DNA from 4 places in the Klebsiella sp. A52 genome. Region 4 is predicted to be linked to each of the others. Evidence: riboswitches for the same ligand, from Rfam matches in the RefSeq annotation. Region 4 holds a riboswitch; each other region holds the start of a gene.
The links. Region 4 has a riboswitch for thiamine pyrophosphate ahead of thiB (thiamine ABC transporter substrate binding subunit). Riboswitches for the same ligand answer to the same signal wherever they lie in the genome.

Region 1 (5,746 bases), 600 kb from region 4:
GCACGTTCTACCGACGCGGCTAAAGATTGCTGTTGGGTTCGTAGCGCAGCTAAATCCATCATGCTTATCTCCTATTGGTGATATTGCGCGGAGAGACGATGCACCGCCTCAACAAAGACTCCTGCATGCTGTGGGTCGACGTCCTGATGGATGCCGTGACCAAGGTTAAAGACATGGCCTTCGCCCTGGCCGAAGCCGGCGAGAATGTTCGCCACTTCGTCTTCAATACGGGCGGCAGGCGCATAAAGCATCGACGGGTCCATATTGCCCTGCAGCGCCACTTTGTGACCTACGCGACGGCGAGCGTCGGCAATATCGGTAGTCCAGTCGAGACCCAGCGCATCGCAGCCGGTCTCCGCCATCGCTTCCAGCCATTGTCCGCCGCCTTTGGTGAACAGCGTCACCGGTACGCGACGACCTTCGTTTTCCCGCAGCAGGCCATCGACGATTTTATGCATGTAGTAGAGCGAGAACTGCTGATAGTCGCGGCCGGTCAACACGCCGCCCCAGGTGTCGAAAATCATCACCGACTGCGCGCCCGCTTTGATCTGCGCGTTCAGATACAGGGTGACGCTTTTCGCCAGCTTGTCCAGCAGCGCGTGCAGCGCCTGCGGTTCGGCGTACATCATCTTTTTGATGACGGTAAAGGCTTTGCTGCTGCCGCCTTCAACCATGTAGGTCGCCAGCGTCCATGGGCTGCCGGAAAAACCAATCAGCGGCACTTCGCCTTTCAGTTCACGGCGAATGGTGCGCACGGCGTTCATCACGTAGCCTAATTCTTGTTCCGGGTCCGGCACCGGCAGTTTGTCGACGTCGGCTTTGCATTTCACCGGCGAGGTGAAGCGCGGGCCTTCGCCAGCTTCAAAGTACAGCCCCAGCCCCATCGCATCCGGAATCGTCAGGATGTCCGAAAAGAGGATCGCCGCATCCAGCGGGTAACGGCGCAGCGGCTGTAGCGTTACTTCGCAGGCCAGCTCGGCATTTTTACACAGCGACATGAAATCGCCCGCTTGCGCGCGGGTGGCTTTGTATTCCGGGAGATAGCGGCCCGCCTGGCGCATCATCCACACCGGGGTGACATCAACCGGCTGGCGCAGCAGCGCGCGCAGGTAACGATCGTTTTTCAGTTCGGTCATTTTTACATTCCTTTAGCGTTGATGCGCCCAGTGTAACATGTCACTCGTACTCTGCCCGACACATCGCCACCGTATCTTCGATCAGGCGTCGCGCCACCGTGCCCGGCGGCGGCAGTAGCGGCAAATCGTCATAGCGATACCACTCTGCGCTCAGCAACTCTTTCTTATCCACGACAATATCGCCGCTATCGTATTCAGCCATAAAGGCGGTCATCAATGATTGCGGGAAGGGCCACGGTTGGGAGGTCACATAGCGCAGGTTTTTCACCTTAATGCCGCTCTCTTCCATCACTTCGCGGGCGACCGCCTGCTCAAGGGTTTCACCCACTTCGACAAACCCGGCCAACACCGTATGGACACCATTACGATGGCGGGTATGCTGCGCCAGCAGAATTGAATCGTCGCGACGAATGGCGACGATAATGCAGGGGGCAATTTGCGGATAATAGCGCTCGCGGCAGTGGCCGCACAGCATCGCCCACTCGGTTTTACTGACATGCATCGGGTGGCCGCAGTAGCCGCAGAATTTATGCGATCGATAAAACTCGGCCAACTGGATCCCGCGCCCTGCTAACTGGAAAAGCCCAGGATCCTGATCCAATACCTGGCGCAGCGATCCCATATCACGCCGACGATCCTGACGCACCAGCCACACCGCTTCGCCTTGCCACTCGCCGAGATGTAGCGCGCGTTCACCGACAAGATCAAAATTTACCGCTTCGCCATGTGGTAATTCCCCTGCGGGAAGCCATAATTTTTGTTCGTGACTGACGATCCACCAGCCGCGATCTAATTTTTCAATAATACGATCCATATCTATTGCGCTACCTTCGTTTTACTGGCACTTTTAACATTATATTTACATTTGCTGAGCAACGTTATTTTTAATCTTGCGGAGTCAATCATGTTAAACCAGCTGGAAAACCTGACGGAACGTGTTGGAGGCAATAACAAACTGGTCGATCGCTGGCTGCTTGTGCGTAAGCATTTGCTCGTGGCTTACTACAACCTGGTTGGCCTGAAACCCGGCAAAGAGTCCTTTATGCGGCTTAATGAAAAGGCGCTGGATGACTTTTGCCAAAGCCTGGTGGATTACCTCTCATCCGGTCATTTTAATATTTATGAACGTATTATCGGAGAAATGGAAGGGAGTACCCCTCTTTTAGCCGCTACCAAAATCTACCCGCAGCTGGAAGCCAATACCCAGCAGATGATGGACTACTACGATACCTGCCTCGAAAACGCCATCGATCATGATAACTATCTCGAATTTCAGCAGGCGCTGTCGGATATCGGCGAGTCGCTGGAGGCACGCTTCGCGCTTGAGGACAAGCTGCTGGCGCTGGTCGTCGCTCACGATCGGAAAGACAGCGTTGGCGACAATATCGCGCCGACCGCTTGAGTTGTGAACCGTTAACGAGTAATTTACATACATTATCCCTCTGCGGAGGGATTTCATCTTGTCGGAGTGCCTATTTTCCACACGAAAGCTGAAGTGGAAAAGGCTGAGACCGTTTATTCGGGATCCGCGGAACCTGATCAGGCTAATACCTGCGAAGGGAACAAGAGTAAACTGCTGGTCGCACCTGCCCGTTACGGGTTGGTCGCATCTGTTACTCCATCCGTCGTCTGACAAGCCATCTCCTTTTTTTGTAACTGGAATGCGCTATGTCTACTACCAAACTGACCCGCCGGGAACAACGCGAACACGCGCAGCGATTCATCGATACGCTGGAAGGCACCGCTTTTCCCAATTCGCGCCGCATTTACATTCAAGGCTCACAGGCTGATATCCGCGTCCCGATGCGTGAAATCCAGCTCAGCCCGACGCTCATCGGCGGTGATAACGATAACCCCCAATACGAAGCCAACGAACCAATACCGGTGTACGACACCTCCGGGCCTTACGGCGACCCGGAGATCAACATCGATGTCCGCCAGGGACTGACAAAACTACGCCAGCGGTGGATCGACGCACGTAACGACTGCGCGCCGCTCAGCGAACGCAGCTCGGCATACACTAAAGCGCGGCTGGCCGACGATGGCCTCGATGAACTGCGCTTTGGCGGCCTGCTGACGCCTAAACGCGCCGTCGCCGGCAAATGCGTGACGCAACTACACTACGCCCGCCAGGGGATCGTCACCCCGGAGATGGAATTCATCGCCATTCGCGAAAACATGGGCCGTGAGCGTATCCGCAGCGAGGTGCTGCGCCAGCAGCATGCCGGAGAAGGCTTTGGCGCCCGCCTGCCGGACAACATTACCGCCGAGTTCGTCCGCGATGAAGTCGCTGCCGGGCGAGCCATCATCCCGGCCAATATCAATCACCCGGAATCCGAACCGATGATTATCGGCCGCAACTTCCTGGTGAAAGTGAATGCCAATATCGGCAACTCGGCGGTGACCTCTTCCATCGAAGAAGAGGTCGAGAAGCTGGTCTGGTCAACCCGCTGGGGCGCCGACACGGTAATGGACCTCTCCACCGGCCGCTATATCCACGAGACCCGCGAATGGATCCTGCGCAACAGCCCGGTGCCGATTGGTACCGTCCCGATTTACCAGGCGCTGGAGAAAGTTAACGGCATTGCCGAGAACCTGACCTGGGAAGCCTTCCGCGATACCCTGCTGGAACAGGCCGAACAGGGCGTCGACTACTTCACGATTCATGCCGGGGTGCTGCTGCGCTATGTGCCGATGACCGCGAAGCGGTTGACCGGTATCGTCTCGCGCGGCGGTTCTATCATGGCCAAGTGGTGCCTGTCGCATCATCAGGAAAACTTCCTCTACCAGCACTTCCGCGAAATCTGTGAAATCTGCGCCGCCTATGACGTGTCGCTGTCCCTCGGCGATGGTCTGCGCCCCGGCTCGATTCAGGATGCCAACGACGAGGCGCAGTTCGCCGAGCTGCATACGCTGGGCGAGCTGACTAAAATCGCCTGGGAGTATGACGTTCAAGTGATGATTGAAGGCCCCGGCCACGTGCCGATGCAGATGATTCGCCGCAATATGACCGAAGAACTGGAGCACTGCCACGAAGCGCCGTTCTACACGTTGGGGCCGCTCACCACCGACATCGCGCCGGGCTATGACCATTTCACTTCCGGTATCGGCGCGGCAATGATTGGCTGGTTTGGCTGCGCCATGCTGTGCTACGTCACGCCAAAAGAACATCTCGGCTTGCCCAACAAAGAGGATGTGAAACAGGGACTCATTACCTACAAAATCGCCGCCCACGCCGCCGACCTCGCTAAAGGCCACCCCGGCGCGCAGATCCGCGACAACGCGATGTCCAAAGCGCGTTTCGAATTCCGCTGGGAAGACCAGTTCAACATCGCGCTCGATCCCTTTACCGCGCGGGCCTATCACGATGAAACCCTGCCGCAGGAGTCCGGCAAAGTCGCCCACTTCTGCTCCATGTGCGGGCCAAAATTCTGTTCGATGAAAATCACCCAGGAGGTCCGCGACTACGCCGCGAAGCAAAGTATCGAGGCCGGCATGGCCGATATGTCAAATAACTTCCGCGCCCGCGGCGGTGAAATCTACCTGAAAAAGGAAAATGCCTGATGTACCAGCCTGACTTTCCGCCCGTACCGTTTCGTCTCGGGCTTTATCCGGTTGTCGATAGCGTGGCGTGGATTGAGCGCCTGCTGGAAGCCGGCGTGCGCACCATTCAGTTGCGGATCAAGGACCAGCGCGACAGCGATGTAGAGGATGATGTCATCGCCGCCATCGCGCTTGGCCGCCGCTATCACGCGCGGCTGTTTATCAATGATTACTGGCAGCTGGCGATTAAGCACCGGGCGTACGGCGTACATCTGGGTCAAGAGGACCTGGAAACCACCGATCTGAGCGCCATCCGTAAAGCCGGACTGCGCCTTGGCGTCTCCACTCACGACGATATGGAAATTGACGTCGCGCTGGCGGCGCGCCCTTCCTACATCGCGCTGGGCCACGTCTTCCCGACCCAAACCAAACAGATGCCTTCGGCGCCGCAGGGCCTCGAACAGCTTGCCGGGCATATTCATCGTCTGGCCGATTATCCGACGGTAGCGATAGGCGGCATCAGTCTGGAAAAAGCGCCGGGCGTACTGGCCACCGGCGTCGGCAGCATCGCGGTCGTCAGCGCCATTACCAAGTCAGCAGACTGGCGGGCTGCCACTGCACAACTGTTAGCGCTGGCGGGAGCAGGCGATGAATGATCACGATTTCATGCGCTACAGCCGCCAGCTATTGCTGGAAGATATCGCCATCGAGGGACAGCAGAAACTGTTAGCCAGCCGGGCGCTGATTATCGGCCTGGGCGGCTTAGGTTCGCCGGCCGCGCTATATCTGGCGGGGGCCGGCGTCGGAACGCTGACCCTGGCCGATGACGACGCGGTGCATCTCAGCAACCTGCAGCGGCAAATTCTGTTCACCAGCGACGATATCGACCAGCCAAAAGCCGCGGCGGCAAAGACGCGGCTCAACCAACTCAATCCGCAAATCCGCCTCGTGGCGCTACAGCAGCGCTTAAGCGGCGAGTCGCTGCGCGCCGAAGTGGCGAAAGCCGACGTGGTGCTGGACTGTACCGATAACATGATCGCCCGCCAGGCGATTAACGCCGCCTGCGT
Region 2 (5,746 bases), 1.7 Mb from region 4:
CAGCGTTGCGCCGCCGCCGAATTGGGTGATGGTGAGTTCGTTTTTCTCATTGGCGCCGGAACCAATATTCAGGTCGCTGGCGGTTACATCAGGCACCACGGTATAACTCATTAAGGTGAGCACCGCGTCCGCACGCTGCTTTAGCCGACTGCCGTCGAGGGCATAGCCTGCCTGGCTGACGAATAGCACCGCCAGCAGTAGCCAGGACGCGCGCGGAACGACAAATACCATGGTCTGATGCTACCTCAACGGGGGATTCGTTTGATTGAGTATAGCCAGCAGCGACCAATCGTTAGTTATTTTTCAATACGCTGCAGTTGAATGGCATCTGCCTGCTGCGCTTTATCAGCAAGCTGCTGGAACTGCTGCGGAGAATAAAAATTTTGCGGCGCTGGTAGCGACTGCATATCCTGCCCTGGATGGATTTGCAGTTGACCCAGTTCAGCGAGCGTAAACCCGGCAACTTCCTTTGGCATCGTCAGACGATACGGCGGCGTGCGTTCAAAAGGAACCGGCGTTGGCAGGCGATTTTCGCTGAGATCGTAATTCCGCTTCAGTACCAAAAATTTGTCCGGTACCCTGCGCTTACTGTTCCACCAGTCGCCGTCAATCTCGCGAAACATCCGTTCCGTCTCACTTTGCGGCGCGACCAGCAGTTTGACCAACGCCTGTTTTAACGCCGCTTCCATCGCCCGGTTGTAGGCATCGACCGAACCGGCTTGCCCTTGCAATATGACGTTGATCGCCAGACGTGCGCCCAGCAGATTGGAGTAGAGATCCTCCGGCGAAAAGGCGGAAATCTCTTCCGAAAAGCCCGGAACCGATTGGAAGCCATACCATTGGGCGATCTCATGCCATTGCGCAATTTCAAAGGCCAGATGGCCGGCAAGCCACGCGGCAATCGTATATCGCTGCGGCAATGAAGCCGGCGGCGTAAAGGCATTTAACTGGACGCGGCGGACGCCCAGCTCCTCGCTATAAAAGATACGTCCTGGCTGGCCGAGCGTGGGATAAATTCGGCTGAATAAATAGAAGGTGTAATCAGCGGTATCGCGCACATGGGCAATATCAATAAAGCCGCCGCGGCGGGTATAAATAAGGCCATTGTGCTCATCGCTTAAGCCAATCAGATTTTTAACCGCGCCGAGCGCGCTATCGTTGTAATGATGCTCACCTAAGGTATCGAGCGTCAGCACATTGCCAATCTGATAAACCGGGATCGGCACGCCAATGGCGCGCACCCGCAGATCGAACCCGAAGGCGCAGCATGGGCGCAGCGATTCCGGCGGTGACAATTCACCCACTACCGGGCTGACATGATTAACGGGAATCGTCGGTAATACCGGGTCCTGGGCAAATACCGAAAAAGCGGCTGCCCATAACCACCACAAACTCTTACGCATCAAAAGCGTTCTCCACCACACAAAAACAGCGCGCATCATACTCGCCGATGACTACGCGCCGTTAAGTCAAAAACGGTATTCGCCAGCGACAAAGAAACTATTGCGCTCGTTAAAGCCAAATTCGGTTAGCACATTGAAGTTACGCGTGATTTCGTACTGGGCGCCGATCAGCATATTCCACGGTGAAGTGAGTTTCTGTTTGACATCAAACTTGCCGTCGCCGTCTTTATTGACCGCGGCAATCAATGGCTGCAGCTGTGGCGGCATATGCAAATCAGCAAGATTGCCTTTAAATTCCTGCTGCACGTCCTGATACATACTGCCAACCCACACGCTGAGATGCGAAGGGCCAGAAATTCCCTGTAGATCAAATCGATAACCCACGCGAGGTGACACTGTCACGGCAGAGATGCTGCCGTCGAGAATATCAAAATCGGTGCGGGTATAGTTAGTATCGACGAGGGCAAACCAGTTCTCATAGCCGCCAGCCAGCGTGAACCCGCCCCCCCAGGTAGTACCTTTGAAATCAAGGACAAAATCGATGTTTTGCAATTCGCCGCTTTGGTTGAGGTTATGCACCGCGCCGGCGATGATGCGATCCAGACCGCGGTATTGCGTCGGGTCAGCATCGACCGACACATTCGACACCGACGAACCGCGGGTGTGGCCCAAAATTCCGTAGACATTAAGGAATGGAAATACCCACATATCGAGACGCAGGTTCTCAGTTTTGCTCTTCTCCCGCGTGTGTCCGGCGTCAATGGCGAACATATCGCTGGGGATTGGATGGTTACCCAGTTTCAGTCCGGAAAAGGTGATGCTGTCGACCATAATATCCTGGCGCATATTCATATAGCTGAGATTGACGCCAAACGGCAGCGGAATGGAATAACCGCGGGCGCGGGCTTCGTCGCCCCAGATGGGAAAGTAGCTATCACTGTCGTCACTTTCCGCCGCACAGGCATTCCACACGGCGCCAGAGGTTAATAGCAGCGTAATGACGGTTGTTTTCCATCTCATTTTTTATATGTACCTTTACAGTCCGGAACCCACATTAAAATAGACCGCCTGTTCGTGTTCGCTGAAGGCGACATCGGCGCCGGTAAATAACCCATACTGACGGGCGACCAGATAACGAAAACCGGTGCCCCACGCCACTTCGTTTTGCTGCCACAACGCCCCGGCTTCGTCAGCGGTGCTACCGACGCCGACAAAACCCTGCAGGATCCAGCGCGGCGCAAATTGCCAGGCCAGTTGTGTCTGGGCGACAGCGACATAATCGCCCTGATAGCGAAAACGCGAGATGCCACGCAGTTCGATGTAAGGCCGGGCCATTGGCGTCAGGTGCTTGTCATGATGAGTTAGCGACTGATAATTCGCCGCCAGCGCCAGGGTTAAGGTCGGCGCCAGCGGGATAAAGTATTTACCATCCAGCGACAACTGATTGTAATGATAGTCGCCGCCAAGCAGAGCGCGGTAAAAACGGTACTCGCCCTGTAGCGATAACCCTTTCTTAGGGTAGAAAAAATTATCGGTGGTGTCATATTCCGCCACTACGCCCAACGCCGAAGAGGTGCTTTTCTCCCCCAGCACCCGCTGCCACACCTTGTTAATCACCTGATTGTCCGCGGTCACATCGGTATGTGCATAGAATTGCGAGGCGCCAAGAAAAACCGGCGAGTCCCCCACGCGAAATAACAGCTTTTGTAGACCGCCATAGCCTTTGGTGTGGGTTTGCACCGCCACATTTTTGTTAAAACCGGCAATATCGCCCGAATAGATATCGAGATTGACATTGGCGTAGCCCGCGCCAACCAGGTAACGAATCCGGTCGTGATTCCACGTATGGCGATGCGCGGCGCCGATGAACCAGGTGCCATTTTGCGTCCCGCCGCCGCCGACCCCCGTTAGCGCTGGTGGAATAAAACGATCGCCCTCGCGGGAGCCTTTACCATGCAGAAATAAACCAAACAGACCGCCGCCGTAGCCGATAGCCGGCTCGGTGATCATTACCGGCACCGGCAAAAAACCGTAGGGGTTATCCTGCAGATACTGGCTCATATCAAGCATGCCATCTTCAGGATCGAACAATTGGGCGGCACGAGACGCGTCAGGCGCGAGGGCAAGCATCAGTAAAAGAGTAAGGCCTGCCAGCTTCATGCGGTCTCCAGCACTGACGCATTCATAAGGGGATATTAAGGGAATGTGCTAAAAATATATCGTAAGCCCTTGTTCTTCGCCAACTTACCCTCTCCTTACTTTGCTTATTTTTGGATAAAAAAGCGTGGTTAATCACACAAATTGATAAAGGTTGTTTATCGATCTGACACATAACCACTCAATTGTGACAATGTCACTACTATCGACGCTTTTTACCTTGTCGCCGTTGTAATCAAAAAGTGAATGACGTATAACATGTCGCAACCGAGGGGTGTCCCGTGAGGGCTGAGATGGCGTAAAAACCGAACCCTTTGAACCTGATCTGGGTCATGCCAGCGAAGGGACGGGTCGGCATGTTCGCCAGTTTTCAGTTTTTACCTGTTCACACTTCTGCACGCCCGGATCTCCCCTTATTTTCAGGAGGTCCCATGATGATTCCCGCTTTTACCCAAGGTCTTTACGGTCGACTGCGTGAGCAGGCCGGTGGCGAGTGGCAACGCTATGTATCGCACCCTTTCCTCCAGCAATTAGCCGCGGGTACGCTGCCGCAGGCAGCCTTTCGTCATTATCTAACCCAGGATTATCTGTTCCTGATCCACTTCGCTCGCAGCTACGCCCTGCTGGTCAGCAAACTTCGCACGTTGCCGGAGATGCGCGCCGCCGCCGCCTCGATGAATGCCATCCTTGCTGAGCTACCGCTACATGTGGGCTATTGCGAGCAATGGGGGCTGAATGAAGACGCTATGGCCCTGCAAAGCGAAGCGATGGAAACCGTCAACTACACGCGCTACGTACTGGATATCGGCCACGCCGGCGACGCGTTGGATCTGCTGGCGGCGCTGCTGCCCTGCGTTGCGGGTTACGCGGAAATCGGGCTCGGTCTGCTGCACAACCCACAAACCAACTTGCACGATAATCCCTATGCTTCATGGATCCGCAACTACGGCGACGAGAGCTATCTTCAGGGCGTCAACGCGGCGATCGGCCTGCTGGAAACCCTCTGGCAACAGCGCGGCGCGGAATCACGGTTCGCCGGACTGAGCGACATATTTACTACCGCTACCCGGCTGGAAGGCAATTTCTGGCAGATGGGTCTGAATGCCGCCGGGCAGGTCCAGGCGTGATGGCGCCAGGCATTCACGTTCGCGATTTATGCCTGCGCTTTGGCACACGGACTATCTTTCGCGATCTCGCCTTTGATATTGCCGCCGGGCAATGGGTGTCGCTCCTTGGCGCCAGCGGCGCGGGCAAAACCAGCCTGTTGCGTATTATCGCCGGGCTGGCGGCGCCAACCCGCGGAACCGTCATCGCCAGCGATGGCCTTCCCGTCACTACGCGACTGGCGTGGATGGGTCAAAAAGATCTGCTCTATCCGTGGCTTAATGTGCGGGAAAATGTCGCCCTCGGCGCCAGGCTGCGCGGTGAGAAGGTCGACAACGCCCGCGTCAACGAGCTTCTTGAGCAGGTAGGACTGGCCTCCTGCGCTGATGAACGCCCTGCCGCGCTGTCCGGCGGGATGCGCCAGCGCGCGGCGTTGGCGCGCACCCTCTATGAAGATCGGCCCATTGTGCTGATGGATGAACCGTTTTCCGCTCTCGATACCCTCACCCGCACACGCATTCAGAGCCTGGCCGCGCGCTTACTGACCGGACGAACCGTAGTGCTCATTACCCACGACCCGATGGAAGCCTGCCGCCTCAGCCATCGGCTGCTGGTGCTCTCGCCTGATGGTGAAATTGATGATAGCCATCATTTAAGTGGCGTTCCGCCCCGCGATCCGGATGATGGCGCGCTGTTGGCAAGTCAGGCGCAGCTGCTGCAGCAATTGATGAGGGCGAACGGATGAGGGGCAAGTTACTGCGCGGGTGCAGCGTATTTTGTGGCCTACTGTTGCTCTGGCAGTTGGCGAGCTACAGCGGCATTCCCGCCTTTTTGTTGCCTTCTCCGGCGGCGGTCGCTGAAGCGCTGTGGAATAACCGTAGTTATCTGGCCAGCCACACCCTGGTCACCCTGAGCGAAATTCTCAGCGGAATGGCGCTCGGCGTCGCGCTCGGTATGGTGCTGGCGCTTTGTATGACCATGTCGCCGCGATTACAGCGGTGGGTAATGCCGCTGGTACTGACCAGCCAGGCCATTCCGGTCTTCGCCCTCGCGCCGCTACTGGTGCTGTGGTTTGGTTTTGG
Region 3 (5,746 bases), 2.5 Mb from region 4:
CCTGGGCTACCCAGCGGTAGTTACCCTGGTCATAATCCTCTTTCGCTTTCTTCATGATGGCATCGGCGCCGCCCATGTAATCGACGAATTTCTTCGCCGCTTCTTCCGGCGGCAGTTCGTCGAGGGTCGCCGGGTTGCCGTCGAACCAGCCGAGATACAGCACGTAGGTGGCCTTCACGTCGTGGCTAACGGAACCGTAATAACCGCGGTTAGCCCAGGTGTTGGCAAGGCTCTCCGGCAGTTTGAATTTAGCGGCGATTTCATCGCGGGTCAGCCCTTCGTTGGCCATACGCAGGGTCTGGTCGTTAATGTAACGATACAGGTCGCGCTGGCTCTTCAGCAGGTTAACCACGTTTTCGTTGCCCCAGGTCGGCCAGTGGTGCTGAGCCATAATAATTTCGGCCTTGTCGCCCCAGCGTACAATTGCTTCGTTGATGTACTTCGACCACGGCAGCGGTTCGCGGATTTTCGCGCCGCGCAGCGAATAGGTGTTGTGCAGGGTGTGTGTCACGTCTTCCGCGGATTCAATCAGTTTTTTCTCTTCGATGAACCACAGCATTTCCGACGGCGCTTCCGAACCCGGCGCCAGCATAAAGTCATAGGTCAAACCGTCAATGACTTCTTTCTGCCCGTCTTTTTCGATGATATTGGTCGGCGCAATCAGGGTAACCGTGCCCGCCGAGGTGGTGGTGCCAAGGCCGGCGCCGACCTGACCGGTGGCCGATGGTTTCAGCAGGTTGCCGTACATGTAGCTGGCGCGGCGGCTCATGACGTTACCGGCCATGATGTTTTCTGCCACGGCCGCTTCCATAAAGCCGGACGGCGCGTAAATTTTCACTTTGCCGGATTTCACATCCGCCTCATCAACTACGCCGCGCACCCCGCCGTAGTGGTCAACGTGGCTGTGGGTATAGATAACGGCGACGACCGGTTTCTTACCGCGGTTTTGGTAATACAGATCCATGCCCACTTTGGCGGTTTCTGCCGACACCAGCGGATCCACGACGGTAATGCCTTCTTTACCTTCGATGATGGTCATATTGGAGAGATCAAGATTGCGGATCTGGTAGACGCCATCGGTGACCTCAAACAGGCCGCTAATATTGATCAATTGAGACTGACGCCACAGGCTCGGGTTGACGGTGTCCGGGGCTTTTTCACCTTCTTTGATGAAGGAGTACTGCTGCGGATCCCATACTACGTTACCTTGTTCGCCTTTAATGATCTCGGTGGGCAGGGCGGCAATAAACCCTTTATGGGCGTTGGTGAAATCGGTGTTATCTGAGAAGGGGAGTTGATTATAGAGAGCGTCGTTGGCTTGTTTGGTGGCGGCGGTCGCTTCTTTTGCGGCGACTTCCGCCCATGCTGACAAGCTGATCGATGACAGCAAGCCGGCGATGGCTAAACCTTTCACTACGGGGGTCAATTTCATTGGAATCCTCTTACCATGATGGCAATTCACTCGTTAATTCCGATCTGACGTGGTGTTACAACTTGTAACGCTTATTTGAACTATAACCAGTTGTTTACATTGAGCAAGTTATGGTTACAAAAAAACTACATTAGTTAAAAAACTACTCACTCGTAGGTAAAATGAGATTTATCCAATGGGATTAATGTCGCTTGTTTAGCGCGGTGTCAGACGTGTCGGTTACTGCGGGGAAGGGGAGAAAAAAGCGGCTCTTAGGCCGCTTTTAAATTAACAAGGAAGCGGCGCTATTTGGCGTAGCCTAAAAATTTACCGTCCTGCATGACGGCAATTTTTCCTGATTGGTAGACAATAAAAACGTATAAACCCTGAGAATAGGTTTTCGCGTCAGCATTGCTTTCGTCTAAGGCCGCGGGTTTGCCATCAACTGTCAGCCCGGTTGAGTTTGTGACCAGCTTCATGCCATTGAAGATCTTCACTTTTTTGCTGGATTGCGCTTTCTGCACGGGATATAAAGCCTGTGCATTTTCCAGCGCCTGCTTCTCCGCTGCGGCGTTCACCGCAGCCTGTTTGTTTTGTTCCGCAATATAACAGGCGTCTTTACTGACCCCCTGGGCTTCACACTCGGCCATACGCTGCGCCGGCGAACTGCAACCGGCCGCGATGGCTGCGCTGAGTGCCAGCAGTATTATCGAGACGTGTTTCACTTTCATCATTAACGACCTTATCGTAGATATTATTTTATACATGCGACGAACATTCATGACAGCGGCGATCGTCCGGGGATCGTTAGCGTGCTTAATTCGTAACGCGTGGTAACTATGTCGTAGGGTGATTAAGCAAATTGTGATCTACATCAACCGCCGTACGGATAACTAAAAAATAGTGTAATCGTTTACAATGCGGCGAAAAGAGCGTCTCTGTGGCAAGCGTACGGGGATGATACAATGACGAGTAATGACGGTGTGCCAATCAGCCATTATGATGGCGCTTTATGCAAGGATCATAAGGGATTATGAAGTGGATACTGTTGAACAAATTAGTGGGTACTTCTATAAAGGATACTGGAATCTGAAACCAGAGGAGTTATTCCTGTTGATTCTCATCGATGCGATGAGTCAGCATCTTGAAATTGAGGCAACAGCCGCAACTGCTATCTTAACCGGACAACCCTGGATACCAACGCGAACTAAACCAGGTACAGCAATTAAAGGAACGAGTATTGCTTCAATAATGTCTCGTAAGCTACTCAGTAATGTACGTTTGCCGGTTGGTATTTCGTTGATCACTCCTATGGGTAAAGGTCTGAAAGACTTTCATTGGTCGAAAACTAATAAGTTAGGCGCGGTTATAGGCCGCTACATACCATGGATAGGGTGGGCAATGGCATTTTATTATGCGAGAGCAATACTAATTGATACTGGTGAAAATTTTAATAAGATTGTTAAACCAGAACATAAAGTTGCATGGACATACTTCTAATGAGCATTGAACAAGAAATTATTGATTATATATATACTCATCATAGCCATAAGAAATACTGTTTTTTTGGCGATCGTCCAGAAGTCACGTTAGATACTGAATTAACAAAGGGGGGGCTGAATATCATCTGGGAAGATGCAGAAGATACTTTAGATTACTATTTCAAACAATGGAATGTAAAAATGAATGGCTTCGAAATTATCTATTACTTTGAACCTGAGTTTTTAGGTTCCATGCCTCCAGAGAAGCCGCTTAAACCGCTAACAGTACAAATGTTGGTAGAGTCCGCAAAAGCGGGTGAATGGCTGTACGATTAAGGGACATATCGCGGGAGACATACCGCTTTTACCGTTTACAAGACTTACCGCTGGCATTACTATCCTGAAGAGAGATTAACGGAACGTTAGTCGCCATTTTGTACCAAATGACTCGGGGTGCCCTTCTTTGTGAAGGCTGAGAAATACCCGTACCACCTGATCTGGATAATGCCAGCGTAGGGAAGTCAGAGACCGCATGGTCTGCGCTGCTTCCTCATCTGGCGGGAGCAAACCATGCATGAACCGCTAAATCCGGCGCATATCGCGCACCTGCAGCAGCTTTTCCGCACCTCTTCGCCGCTTGTTCACTGTATGACCAACGATGTGGTCCAGACTTTCACCGCTAACGTCCTGCTGGCTATTGGCGCCTCGCCGGCGATGGTGATTGATCCTACGGAAGCCGCGCAGTTTGCCGCCATTGCCGATGCGCTATTGATTAATGTCGGGACCTTAACCACTGAGCGCGCCAACGCGATGCGAGCGGCGGCGCAGAGCGCCCGCCAGGCGGGAAAACCCTGGACGCTGGATCCGGTTGCCGTCGGCGCGCTGACGCTGCGTACCGATTTTTGTCGCGAGCTACTGGAACTGCGGCCTGCGGCGATTCGCGGCAACGCCTCGGAAATCATGGCGCTGGCGGGGAATAGCGGCGGTGGGCGCGGCGTCGATACCACCGACAGCGCCGCCGCGGCGTTACCCGCAGCCCAGGTGCTGGCGCGCAAGCTCAATACCGTGGTCGCGGTGACGGGCGAGGTGGATTACATCAGCGACGGCGAGCGCACGCTTGCCGTGAGCGGCGGTGATGTCCTGATGACGCGGGTGGTCGGGACCGGCTGCGCGTTATCCGCGGTGGTGGCGGCAAGCGCCGCGATGCCCGGCGATCGGCTGCAAAACGTAGCAGCCGCCTGCGGCCTGATGAAAATGGCGGGAGGTGAAGCGGCGCGACACGGCGGTCCCGGCAGTTTTATCCCGGCATTCCTCGACGCGTTATACGCGGAGGTGGCGGCATGAAGCGGATTAACGCCTTAACCATCGCCGGCACCGATCCCAGCGGCGGCGCCGGGATCCAGGCCGACCTCAAAACCTTCTCCGCGCTCGGCGCTTACGGCTGCTCGGTGATCACCGCGCTGGTGGCGCAGAATACCCGCGGCGTGCAGTCGGTATACCGCATTGAGCCGGACTTCGTGGCGGCGCAGTTGGATTCGGTGTTTAGCGACGTGCGAATCGATACGACGAAAATCGGCATGCTGGCGGAAACCGATATCGTTGAAGCGGTGGCGGAACGTCTTGCCCGCTATCAAATTGCCAACGTGGTGCTGGATACCGTGATGCTGGCGAAAAGCGGCGATCCGCTGTTATCCCACTCGGCAATTGCGACGCTGCGCCAGCGCCTGCTGCCGCACGTTTCACTGATCACCCCGAATTTGCCGGAGGCCGCGGCGCTGCTCGATGCGCCGCATGCGCAAAGCGAGCGCGAGATGCTGGAACAGGGCAGGGCGCTGTTGGCATTAGGCTGCGGGGCGGTATTAATGAAGGGCGGACATCTGGACGACGCCGAAAGCCCGGACTGGCTGTTCACCCGCGAAGGCGAACAGCGCTTTACCGCGCCGCGTGTGCAGACCAAAAATACCCACGGTACCGGCTGTACGTTATCTGCCGCGCTGGCGGCGCTGCGTCCTCGCTATGCCGATTGGGGACAAACCGTCGCCGAAGCGAAGGGTTGGCTATCGGCGGCGCTGGCGCAGGCCGATTCGCTGGAAGTGGGGCACGGTATCGGCCCGGTACATCATTTCCACGCCTGGTGGTAAATGGCAGTGAAACGAGACAGCAGAATCTACTGAAAAAATGCGCTCCCGGCTGGAAAATATGCTAACTCGGTACCAGGCTTAACCTGCCCAAAATTTTTGGGTTGGGATAAAACATGCTGGCTGCGGCCAGCACTTACGGGAGATAGCTATGACTGATATTACGCAGTTGCTTGGCAAAGATGCCGACAGCCTTTTACAGCACCGTTGTATGACTATTCCAGCCGATCAACTCTATTTACCGGGCGCGGATTACGTCGACCGGGTGATGGTGGATAACAACCGCCCGCCTGCGGTGCTGCGTAATATGCAGACCCTCTACAATACCGGGCGTCTGGCCGGAACGGGGTACCTTTCCATTCTGCCGGTCGACCAGGGCGTAGAGCATTCGGCGGGCGCGTCATTCGCCGCCAACCCGCTCTACTTCGATCCGAAGAATATTGTGCAACTCGCCATCGAAGCCGGCTGTAACTGCGTGGCTTCTACCTATGGCGTACTGGCCTCGGTATCGCGCCGCTACGCGCACCGCATTCCATTCCTCGTTAAGCTCAACCATAACGAAACCCTGAGCTACCCGACCGAGTATGACCAGACCCTGTACGCCAGCGTTGAGCAGGCGTTCAACATGGGCGCGGTTGCGGTTGGCGCGACGATCTATTTTGGCTCCGAGCAGTCGCGTCGGCAGATTGAAGAGATCTCCGCCGCCTTCGAGCGCG
Region 4 (5,746 bases):
CTCACCAGGATACCGGCAATCGCATTCACCGTATAAAACAGGCCGACCCAGAACGGCTGCGCGCCGACTTCACGACTAAGAAATAGACTGAGCGTCGGCGCCTGCAGCGCCCCGGCCACGCCCATCATAAAAGCCACCAGCATAAAGGCGGCGTAGACGCCGTTTAACCGTCGCCCCATCGTCATCAACCACAGCATGAAATATCCTTAACACACGCGAAGTAAACGAAAAAAGCCAGCAGAAGCAATCTGCTGGCGGGTGATTCTATACTCTGTGGATTTCGAGTTGCAGCCAATGCGCTTGCAGCCTGAAAGACGGCGAGTATAACACCAATACTCAGTCACACATGATGTCGGCAAGTCAACGATCGGAGGTCGGCGACGTAACTCCCCACTGCATCAATTCCTCCAGCATTTTCTGCTGCCTTCCTGCTAACTGGCGGGCCAGCCAGGACGCGCCCTGCGTCGCAGAAAAGTACCGTTGATAGAACTGCTTAGTGGTTGACCTCGTCATATTCATCTCCTTACTTCATCGAGGTTCATTATTGGCTTAATATAGGAACTCATAAATTGCTGAGTTTTCGTCAGGAGTTCCTCTTTTATGCCTTCCAGCCGTCTGCAACAACAGTTCATCCGCCTGTGGCAATGCTGCGATGGCAGGTCGCAACAGACCACCCTCAACGAACTGGCGGAAATGCTCAGTTGTTCGCGCCGCCATATGCGCACCTTGCTCAATCTGATGGAAGCGCGCGGCTGGCTTGCCTGGGAATCCGAAGCCGGGCGTGGCAAGCGCTCCAGGTTGACCTTCCTTTATACCGGTCTGGCGCTACAGCAGCAGCGCGCCGAAGATCTGCTGGAGCAGGATCGCATCGATCAGCTGGTACAACTGGTAGGTGATAAAACGGCGGTCAGGCAAATGTTGATCTCCCATCTGGGACGCAGCTTCCGCCAGGGGCGCCACATCCTGCGCGTGCTCTACTATCGGCCGATGAAGAATCTGCTGCCCGGCAGCGCGTTGCGCCGTTCGGAGACCCACATCGCGCGGCAAATTTTTAGCGCTTTGACGCGGGTAAATGAGGAAAATGGGGAACTGGAGGCCGATATTGCCCACCACTGGCAACAAATTTCGCCTAATCACTGGCGCTTTTTCCTGCGTCCCGGCATTCATTTCCATCATGGCCGCGAGCTGGAGATGGCCGACGTTATCTCTTCGCTACAGCGCAGCAGCGAACTGCCGCTATTTTCCCATATTGAGCGCATCGTCTCGCCGACCGCCTGGACGCTGGATATTCACCTCAGCCAGCCGGACCGCTGGCTGCCCTGGCTGTTAGGGCAGGTCCCGGCAATGGTGCTGCCGCAGGAATGGCGCACGATGGATAATTTTTCCAGTCTCCCCGTCGGTACCGGCCCTTACGCGGTCGCGCGCAATAATCAAAATCAGTTGAAAATCCATGCCTTCGAAGAATATTTCGGCTACCGGGCGCTAATCGATGAGGTTAACGTCTGGGTGCTGCCGGAAATTAGCGAAGAACCCAACGGCGGTTTAACCCTGCAGGGCAATACCGAAAGCGAAAAAGCCGTAGAGAGCCGCCTGGAAGAGGGGTGCTATTACCTGCTCTTTGATAGCCGCAGCCCGCTGGGCGGCAATGATGACGTGCGCCGCTGGTTAAGTTATCTGTTCCAGCCCGCCAACCTGCTGTATCACGCCGGCGAACACTATCAAGGCAACTGGTTTCCGGCCTACGGTCTGCTGCCGCGCTGGCACCACGCCCGCAGCCATGCCTGTGAAAAACCAGTCGGCCTCGAGTCAGTTACCCTCACCTACTATCGCGATCACGTGGAACATCGGGTCATTGGCGGGATCATGCGGGCGCTGCTGGCGGAACATCAGGTAAAGCTGAACATTCAGGAGCTGGAGTACGATGACTGGCATCGCGGCGAAACGGTGAGCGATATCTGGCTAAACAGCGTCAACTTTACGCTGCCAATAGATTTCTCCCTGTTCGCCTATTTATATGAAGTGCCGCTCATACATCACTGTATTCCCATCGACTGGGAGGCAGACGCCAACCGCTGGCGCGCAGGCGAGTTCAACCCGGCGACCTGGAGCCAGCAACTGCTGGAGAAACAGCATATTGTCCCGCTGATCCACCACTGGCTAATGCTTCAGGGCCAGCGCAGCATGCGCGGCGTGCGCATGAACACTCTCGGCTGGTTTGACTTTAAATCGGCGTGGTTCGCCCCGCCGGAGCCCTGAATGCTTTGCGTCAACTAACAAAATCATTACACTATCGCCGTTCTCAACGGGGTGCTAATAAACATACGCAATATCATTCAAGTTGCATCAAGGCAGCAAGCGGGTGAATCCCCTGGAGCATAGATAACTATGTGACTGGGGTGAACGCGCGGAGCTAACGCAGATGCGGCTTGAAGGATGAAGCGTATGGGCTGAGAAAATACCCGTCGAACCTGATCCGGATAACGCCGGCGAAGGGATTTGAGGCCTACTCAAAATCCTTTGCCTCCCCATATACTGAGGTGCAAAGTGTTGAAAAAACTGCTTCCCCTGCTGGCGCTGGTCGCCGCCCCGGTCTTTGCTAAACCGGTCCTGACCGTATACACCTACGATTCATTCTCTGCCGACTGGGGTCCTGGCCCGGCGGTTAAAAAGGCATTTGAGGCCGATTGCGGCTGCGAACTGAAATATGTCGCCCTCGAAGATGGCGTCTCGCTGCTTAACCGGCTGCGAATGGAAGGCAAAAACAGCAAAGCCGATGTCGTGCTTGGCCTTGATAACAATTTGCTGGCAGCGGCGGCGCAGAGCAAACTGTTTGCCAAAAGCGGCGTGCCGGCCAGCGCAGTCACCGTACCCGGCGGCTGGGATAACGATACTTTCGTGCCTTACGACTACGGCTACTTCGCCTTCGTGTATGACAAAAACAAGCTGAAAAACCCGCCGAAAAGCCTGAAAGAGCTGGTCGAGAGCCCGCAGAAATGGCGCGTGATTTATGAAGACCCGCGCACCAGTACGCCGGGGCTCGGCCTGCTGCTGTGGATGCAAAAGGTGTATGGCGATAAGGCGCCGGAAGCCTGGCAGAAGCTGGCGGCCAAAACCGTCACCGTCACCAAGGGCTGGAGCGAAGCCTACGGCCTGTTCCTGAAAGGCGAAAGCGACCTGGTGTTGAGCTATACCACCTCGCCGGCTTATCACCTCATCGAAGAGAAAAAAGATAATTATGCGGCGGCGGACTTTACCGAAGGCCACTATCTGCAGGTTGAAGTCGCCGCGCGTACCGCCGCCAGCAAGCAGCCGGAACTGGCGGAGAAGTTCCTGAAATTTATGGTCTCGCCTGGCTTCCAGAACGCGATCCCCACCGGCAACTGGATGTACCCGGTAACTCAGGTCGCGCTGCCGGCCGACTTCAATAAGCTAACCAAACCGCAAACCACGCTGCAGTTCACCCCGCAGCAGGTCGCCGCTGAACGTCAAAACTGGATCGGTTCATGGCAACGCGCCGTCAGCCGCTAAGTTTCGGCTGGCTGATCCCCGGCGCCGCGGCGGCCTGCTTACTGGTCATCGTGGCGCTGGCGGCGTTTCTGGCGCTGTGGCTGGAAGCGCCGCAGGCCCCCTGGCAGACGATCCTCAGCGATAGCTATCTCTGGCACGTCGTTCGTTTCTCTTTCTGGCAGGCTTTTTTGTCGGCGCTATTTTCGGTGGTGCCGGCGATATTCCTTGCCCGCGCCCTGTATCGCCGCCGCTTTCCGGGGCGCACGCTGCTGCTGCGCCTGTGCGCGATGACGTTGATCCTGCCGGTTCTGGTGGCGGTGTTCGGCATCCTCAGCGTCTATGGCCGCCAGGGGTGGCTCGCCGCGCTGTTCCACGCCCTCGGCTGGCAATGGGATTTCTCACCATACGGCTTACAGGGCATCCTGTTGGCCCATGTGTTTTTTAATATGCCGATGGCGACCCGCCTGCTGCTGCAGGCGCTGGAAAACATTCCCGGCGAACAGCGGCAGATCGCCGCACAGCTCGGCATGCGCGGTTTCGTCTTCTTCCGCCTTGTGGAATGGCCGTGGCTGCGTCGGCAGATCCTGCCGGTGGCTACGCTGATTTTTATGTTGTGCTTCGCAAGCTTCGCCACCGTGCTGTCACTTGGCGGCGGGCCGCGGGCCACCACCATTGAGCTGGCTATCTATCAGGCGCTAAGCTTTGATTACGACCCGGCGCGGGCGGCGCTATTAGCGATTATTCAAATGGTCTGCTGTCTTGGGCTGGTGCTGCTGAGCCAGCGCCTGAGCAAAGCCGTGGCGATCGGCGCCAACCAACTGCAGGGCTGGCGCGACCCCGATGACCGTCTGCATAGCCGCCTGTGCGATTGCGCGCTGATCGCGCTTGCTCTATTGTTGTTGCTGCCGCCGCTGTTAGCGGTAATCGTCGATGGCCTCAACGTCAATCTGCCGAAGGTGCTCGGCCAAGCCGCGCTATGGCAGGCGCTGTGGACCTCGCTGCGTATCGCCCTCGCCGCCGGTCTGCTTAGCGTTATCCTGACCATGATGCTGCTATGGAGCAGCCGCGAACTGCGGGCCCGCAATCTGCCGCTGGCCGGGCAGACGCTGGAGCTCAGCGGCATGCTCATCCTCGCCATGCCGGGGATTGTGCTGGCAACCGGATTTTTCCTGCTGCTCAATAACAGCGTCGGCCTGCCGGAATCCGCCGACGGCATCGTCATCTTTACCAACGCGCTGATGGCAATCCCCTATGCCCTGAAGGTGCTGGAAAACCCGATGCGCGATATTGCCGCCCGCTACGGCGCTTTGTGTCAGTCGTTGGGGCTACAAGGTTTTAACCGGCTGCGGGTAGTGGAGCTACGGGCGCTGAAACGGCCGCTGGCGCAGGCTTTGGCTTTCGCCTGCGTGCTGTCTATCGGCGACTTCGGCGTGGTGGCGCTGTTCGGCAATGAATCCTTCCGCACGCTGCCTTTCTATTTGTATCAACAAATAGGCTCCTACCGCAGCCAGGACGGCGCGGTCACCGCGCTCCTGCTACTGTTGCTGTGCTTTATCCTTTTTACCTTGATCGAGAAACTACCGGGACGCGATGCTAAAACTCAATGATGTCACCTGGCTGTATCAGCATTTGCCGATGCGCTTTACGCTCAGCGTCGAGCGCGGAGAACGCATCGCCGTGCTCGGTCCCAGCGGCGCCGGCAAAAGCACGCTGCTGAATCTGATCGCCGGTTTTCTGCCGCCGGCCAGCGGCAGCCTGCTGATCGACGGCGAGAAGCATAACGCCACGCCGCCGGCGCAGCGTCCGGTTTCCATGCTGTTTCAGGAGAACAACCTGTTTAACCATCTCACCGTCCGGCAGAATATTGGCCTAGGCATCCACCCCGGCCTGAAGCTGAACCGCGAGCAGCACGCGCAGGTCACGGCGATAGCCGGGCAGATGGGAATGGATACGCTGCTGGATCGCTTGCCTGGCGAGCTTTCCGGCGGTCAGCGGCAGCGAGCGGCGCTGGCCCGCTGTCTGATACGCCAACAGCCGGTGCTGCTGCTTGATGAACCCTTCTCGGCGCTCGATCCGGCGCTGCGTCAGGAGATGCTGACGCTGGTCGCCGATGTCTGTCAGCGGCAACAGTTGACGCTGTTGATGGTGTCGCACAGCGTGGAGGATGCGGCGCGCATTGCGCCTCGTTCCATCGTAGTGGCCGAAGGGCGCATTGCCTGGGACGGCGCCACTGACGATC

Region 1: linked by a shared signal. The riboswitch ahead of thiC (phosphomethylpyrimidine synthase ThiC) and the one ahead of thiB (thiamine ABC transporter substrate binding subunit) in region 4 are both predicted to bind thiamine pyrophosphate.
Region 2: linked by a shared signal. The riboswitch ahead of tenA (thiaminase II) and the one ahead of thiB (thiamine ABC transporter substrate binding subunit) in region 4 are both predicted to bind thiamine pyrophosphate.
Region 3: linked by a shared signal. The riboswitch ahead of thiM (hydroxyethylthiazole kinase) and the one ahead of thiB (thiamine ABC transporter substrate binding subunit) in region 4 are both predicted to bind thiamine pyrophosphate.

What each region holds. Positions count from the first base shown of each region.
Region 1 is NZ_CP074437.1:1,078,042-1,083,787, forward strand. It holds gene nfi (deoxyribonuclease V) at 1-59, opposite strand, end outside; gene hemE (uroporphyrinogen decarboxylase) at 72-1,136, opposite strand; gene nudC (NAD(+) diphosphatase) at 1,177-1,950, opposite strand; gene KGA69_RS05015 (Rsd/AlgQ family anti-sigma factor) at 2,041-2,538, shown strand; TPP riboswitch at 2,591-2,715, shown strand; gene thiC (phosphomethylpyrimidine synthase ThiC) at 2,805-4,700, shown strand; gene thiE (thiamine phosphate synthase) at 4,700-5,335, shown strand; gene KGA69_RS05030 (HesA/MoeB/ThiF family protein) at 5,328-5,746, shown strand, end outside.
Region 2 is NZ_CP074437.1:3,815,356-3,821,101, reverse strand. It holds gene KGA69_RS17995 (hypothetical protein) at 1-231, opposite strand, end outside; gene KGA69_RS17990 (DUF4056 domain-containing protein) at 297-1,403, opposite strand; gene KGA69_RS17985 (hypothetical protein) at 1,470-2,423, opposite strand; gene KGA69_RS17980 (BamA/TamA family outer membrane protein) at 2,439-3,563, opposite strand; TPP riboswitch at 3,821-3,924, shown strand; gene tenA (thiaminase II) at 3,992-4,687, shown strand; gene KGA69_RS17970 (ABC transporter ATP-binding protein) at 4,684-5,409, shown strand; gene KGA69_RS17965 (ABC transporter permease) at 5,406-5,746, shown strand, end outside.
Region 3 is NZ_CP074437.1:3,038,541-3,044,286, forward strand. It holds gene KGA69_RS14375 (alkyl/aryl-sulfatase) at 1-1,432, opposite strand, end outside; gene KGA69_RS14380 (hypothetical protein) at 1,717-2,142, opposite strand; gene KGA69_RS14385 (STM2901 family protein) at 2,450-2,911, shown strand; gene KGA69_RS14390 (DUF1493 family protein) at 2,911-3,228, shown strand; TPP riboswitch at 3,332-3,428, shown strand; gene thiM (hydroxyethylthiazole kinase) at 3,463-4,236, shown strand; gene thiD (bifunctional hydroxymethylpyrimidine kinase/phosphomethylpyrimidine kinase) at 4,233-5,033, shown strand; gene fbaB (class I fructose-bisphosphate aldolase) at 5,182-5,746, shown strand, end outside.
Region 4 is NZ_CP074437.1:482,075-487,820, forward strand. It holds gene KGA69_RS02230 (sugar efflux transporter) at 1-197, opposite strand, end outside; gene sgrT (glucose uptake inhibitor SgrT) at 361-513, opposite strand; gene sgrR (HTH-type transcriptional regulator SgrR) at 601-2,256, shown strand; TPP riboswitch at 2,294-2,513, shown strand; gene thiB (thiamine ABC transporter substrate binding subunit) at 2,545-3,528, shown strand; gene thiP (thiamine/thiamine pyrophosphate ABC transporter permease ThiP) at 3,504-5,114, shown strand; gene thiQ (thiamine ABC transporter ATP-binding protein ThiQ) at 5,098-5,746, shown strand, end outside.